Regions from separate parts of the uncultured Phyllobacterium sp. genome, predicted to be linked through region 1. Evidence: predicted binding sites of a transcription regulator. Region 1 holds the regulator's gene; the other holds the start of a gene.

The links. The regulator LexA, encoded in region 1, represses DNA repair genes until DNA is damaged. The targets are predictions, from matches to a motif close to TGTTCNNNNTGTGTTCNG.
Region 2: a site for LexA is predicted at 1,157-1,174, ahead of RDL77_RS22860 (glycosyl transferase family 2). Genes of this name have one in related genera too.

Annotation. Positions count from the first base shown of each region.
Region 1 covers NZ_CABSQF010000045.1:13,148-15,337, reverse strand. Annotated here, with positions in the region: gene RDL77_RS20550 (GNAT family N-acetyltransferase) at 1-331, opposite strand, end outside; gene lexA (transcriptional repressor LexA) at 520-1,239, shown strand; gene RDL77_RS20540 (ComEC/Rec2 family competence protein) at 1,233-2,190, opposite strand, start outside.
Region 2 covers NZ_CABSQF010000061.1:18,474-20,663, forward strand. Annotated here, with positions in the region: gene RDL77_RS22855 (PA0069 family radical SAM protein) at 1-1,080, opposite strand, end outside; gene RDL77_RS22860 (glycosyl transferase family 2) at 1,229-1,735, shown strand; gene moaB (molybdenum cofactor biosynthesis protein B) at 1,738-2,190, opposite strand, start outside.

The sequences.
Region 1 (2,190 bases):
AGTTTTCCTGCTGGGCAACGACACCATCAAGACCGACGGTCTGTCCGGCAAATCCGCTCAGCACGCCCTGCCAGAGCGACCAGCCGAAACCCAGACCGCGCGATTGCGCACGCACCATGTAGAAACCGAGAAAGCCGTAGTCTCGCGCATAGCGGACCAGCGAGACCGCTGCCGTCAACTCACCATTCACCTCAAGCACGTGATAGCCCTTGGGGTCCGCGGCCCAGAATGCGTCCGCATCGTCCAAACCGGGGTTCCAGCCCTCGGCGGCTGCCCAGTCGATGATGGTGGCAAGGTCATGGCGCTCGGCGATTCGGATGAAAGCTGTCATGATATTGTGATATCCAACTGGAAACTGACGCAACAGCGCCCTGAATGGGCGCATTTCTGCCCGCACATGCTTCGTAACCAAGCTTCCAGCATTGCCGCAACGGAATATTAAGCACTTGTAGAACAATGCTGGAACAGATAGTGTTTGTTCTGGTTTTGTTTTTCCGATTCCCTGCTAAAGGATCGCCGATGCTCACGCGTAAACAACATGAACTTCTTCTCTTCATTCATGAGCGTCTGAAGGAGACGGGCATTCCGCCATCCTTCGACGAAATGAAGGATGCGCTGGATCTGGCCTCCAAATCCGGCATTCACCGGCTGATCACTGCGCTGGAAGAGCGCGGCTTCATTCGCCGGCTTGCGAACAGGGCACGCGCGCTGGAAGTCCTGCGCCTGCCGGACTCCATCGCACCCGGCCTCAACAGCCAGAGAAAGTTCGAGCCGAGTGTCATCGAGGGCAGTCTCGGACGCAATATTGCGCCGCCGAAGCCGCAGCCGCGCGCCTCCAACGATATGGACATGCCTGCCAATGTCAGCATTCCGGTCATGGGCCGGATTGCCGCCGGTGTGCCGATTTCCGCCATCCAGAACCAGACTCACATGCTGAGCCTTCCGCCAGACATGATCGGCAGCGGCGAACATTACGCGCTTGAGGTCAAGGGCGACTCGATGATCGAAGCAGGCATTTTCGACGGCGATACCGTTGTCATCAAGCGCGGCGACACCGCAAGCCCCGGCGAAATCATCGTGGCGCTGGTCGATGACGAGGAAGCCACCCTCAAGCGGTTCCGCCGCAAGGGTGCCTCGATTGCCCTGGAAGCCGCCAACCCAGCCTATGAAACGCGGATTTTCGGACCGGACCGCGTGCGGGTGCAGGGCAAGCTCGTCGGCCTGATCCGCCGTTACTGACCGGCCGCCGCGTCCCGTTCGGCATTGTTCGGGACGCTTTCGATCGCATGGGCCTTGCGTGAACGCTCCGGCCGGTTGCGCGCCGCATTGGAATGGGTGCGGTACTTGTTCCAGGGTCGGTCGGGCGGACCGATCGCCCAGGTCAGGCGGGCCGACTGCACCCTTTGCTCCAGCGCTTCTCCGGCTTTCGATAGATCCGTCACGTCACCCTGCCCTTGCCCGCCGGAGCCGAACCGGATTTCGGCAGCACCGTTCAAGGCGAGATCACGGCGCGTGATCACCATCGGGCCGGGAACGGGGCAACCGGTATCCACGCCGGCAAAGCTTAGCACGACAATATTCCCCTCGCTGCAGGCGGCGTTCCTTTGCGCTGGATCATCCGTATAGGCAATGATGAGACCGCCCGGTTCGCGCGCCAGACAGAGCTTGCCGGCGCATTCGAAGACACCCTCCGCTGCCTCTTTGCCGATCCCCGCCGGTTTGACGATCTGTTCCAGCCCAAAGCCCTGCCGCCAGTTGTTCAACGTGAAGGCGCCGCCCTGCGGGCGATTGATCATCAATGCCGTGCCATTGCGCACACCGGCCAGCCGGCCATCCTCGGACAGGACGACATCCGGCGGCGCTGTGCGCGCCATGATCAGGACGGCCGCAGCAAACAGCGGCAGGCTGCACAGACGCAACCACGACGACAGGAATATCAAGATCACAAGTGCCGCGCTCATCAGGATCAGGCTCGGCTGCGGCATCGGACCGAGATTGCCCGAGGGCGAGAGTGCGGCAACGTGATGGGCAATGAACACTACCAGCTCGATGCCACGCTCCATGACGGCGAACGACAGGAAATCCAGATCGAACGGCATCAGCAACAGCGAAAGTACGGCGAAGGGCATGACCAGAACCGAGACCACGGGCAAGGCAAATGCGTTGCCGATCAGTCCGAGCGGTGCGGTA
Region 2 (2,190 bases), on a different contig from region 1:
ATTGAGACCAAGCCGCTTGGCGGCGATTTCAAACCGGCGTCCGATCTGCCAGGCATAGGGACCATCGCCGCGCATGCGCTTGCCCCATTCCGCATCGTAATCCTTGCCGCCGCGCATGGAGCGCACAAGGGAAAGAACATGGCGATAACGGTCCGGGTAGTTGCGCAGCAGCCATTCCTTGAAGATGGGGCTGACCTCGAGCGGCAGGCGCAGGAGCACGTAGCCGGCTTCGCGCGCGCCCATGGCATACACGCTGTCAAGCACGCGCTCGATCTCGTGATCGTTGAGACCCGGAATGATCGGGGCCACCAGGGTTCCCGTCGGAATGCCCGCGTCGGAGAGTGCACGCAGCGCTTGCAGCCGCCGCGTCGGGGTTGAGGCCCTCGGTTCCATCGTCCGGGCAAGCTTGCCGTCCAGCGTCGTGACGGAAAGGCAGACCTTGGCAAGACCCTTCTCGGCCATGCGGGCGAGAATATCGATATCACGCATGATCAGCGCCGATTTGGTGACGATGCCAACCGGGTGCTGATGCTCTTCGAGCACCTGCAGAATCTCGCGCATGATGCGCCATTTCTTCTCGATCGGCTGATAGGGATCCGTATTGGTGCCGATGGCGATGGTCTTGGCGGTATAACCCGGTTTGGACAGTTCGCGGTCGAGCATCCTGGCGGCATCGGGCTTGGCAAACAGTTTCGATTCAAAATCGAGACCGGCTGACAGGCCCATATAGCTGTGGGTGGGGCGGGCGAAGCAATAGATGCAGCCATGCTCGCAACCGCGATAGGGATTGATCGAGCGGTCGAATCCGACATCCGGCGAGTCATTGCGTGTGATGATCGTGCGCGGCTTCTCGATCTGCACCTCGGTCTTGAAGGCGGGCAAGTCCTCGATTGTCTCCCAGCCATCGTCAAAGACATGGCGCGTTTCCGGCTCGAACCGCCCGGACGGGTTCACGCCCGCGCCGCGTCCGCGCCGGCGTCCATGGTCGATCCGCAACCCGGCTTCGTCGACCAGCACATTGGCATGTTCGGCCCGGCCTTGCCCGAAAGCGGCCTTGTCCGCCTGTACCATGATGTTCATTGACATTCTCCTTGAGACCGGAGCGAGACTGAGTCGCTCATACCGTCGCAACATGAATGTATTCCTAACAAATTATGAGAACAAAGCAAGAACAATCTGCTGAAAAAGGATGATGGAAATTTCAATAATAATACTATAACTGAAATGGATGATTTCCGTCCTGATTGAAACCCGCAATGCCGATGAACCCTTGGCCAGAACGCTCGGCGGACTGGTGGGCGGAGCTGTCGAAGGTGTGTTGAGCGATGTCATCGTCATCGATCACGGCTCGACTGACCAGACTCACCGTGTGGCCGATGCGGCCGGGTGTATTTTCCTGCAGGACCAGACATTGATCGACGGTCTGCGCCGCGCGCGCAGCGACTGGATTTTGTTCATCGAACCCGGTGCGCGGTTGATCGACGGCTGGATCGAGGCTGTCTCCCTTCATGTGGAACGCATGCAGGGGCCAGCCTGTTTCACCCGTTCCCACGCGCATCGGAAGCCGTTCTTCGCGCGGGTTTTCGCGCCCGGAAATCCTCTCGCCAATGGGCTGCTGATTTCAAAGCGTCAGGCGATGGCTTTGTCGGCTCCGGGCAAGAGTGCGGCGGACCTGGCGCGCGGTCTCGCCATGAAGCGTTTGCGGGCGGAGATTATTCCCGGGGCGTTGAAGTAGTCTCAGCCCCGTTTGAGATGTTCACCCAGCCGGGGCATGATCTCGACGAAATTGCAGGGCATGTGGCGGTAGTCGAGCTGGAACTGGAGAATATTATCCCAGGCATCCTTGCAGGCGCCGGGTGAGCCCGGCAGCACGAAAACGAACGTGGCATTGACCACACCGCCGGTTGCCCTGGACTGGATGGTCGATGTGCCGATCTTGTCGTAGGAAATGCGGTGGAATACCTCGGAAAAGCCGTCCATGCGCTTTTCGAAGATCGGCTCCAGCGCTTCAGGCGTTACGTCCCGGCCGGTAAAGCCCGTACCGCCTGTGGTGATGACCACATCCACATCGGGGCTGTTTGACCAGGCAAGCACCTTGTCGCGTATCGCTTCGCGATCATCAGTCACGATGGCGCGGTCCACCAGGCGGTGTCCTGCTGCCGTGATGCGGTCGGCCAGCGTCGTGCCGGA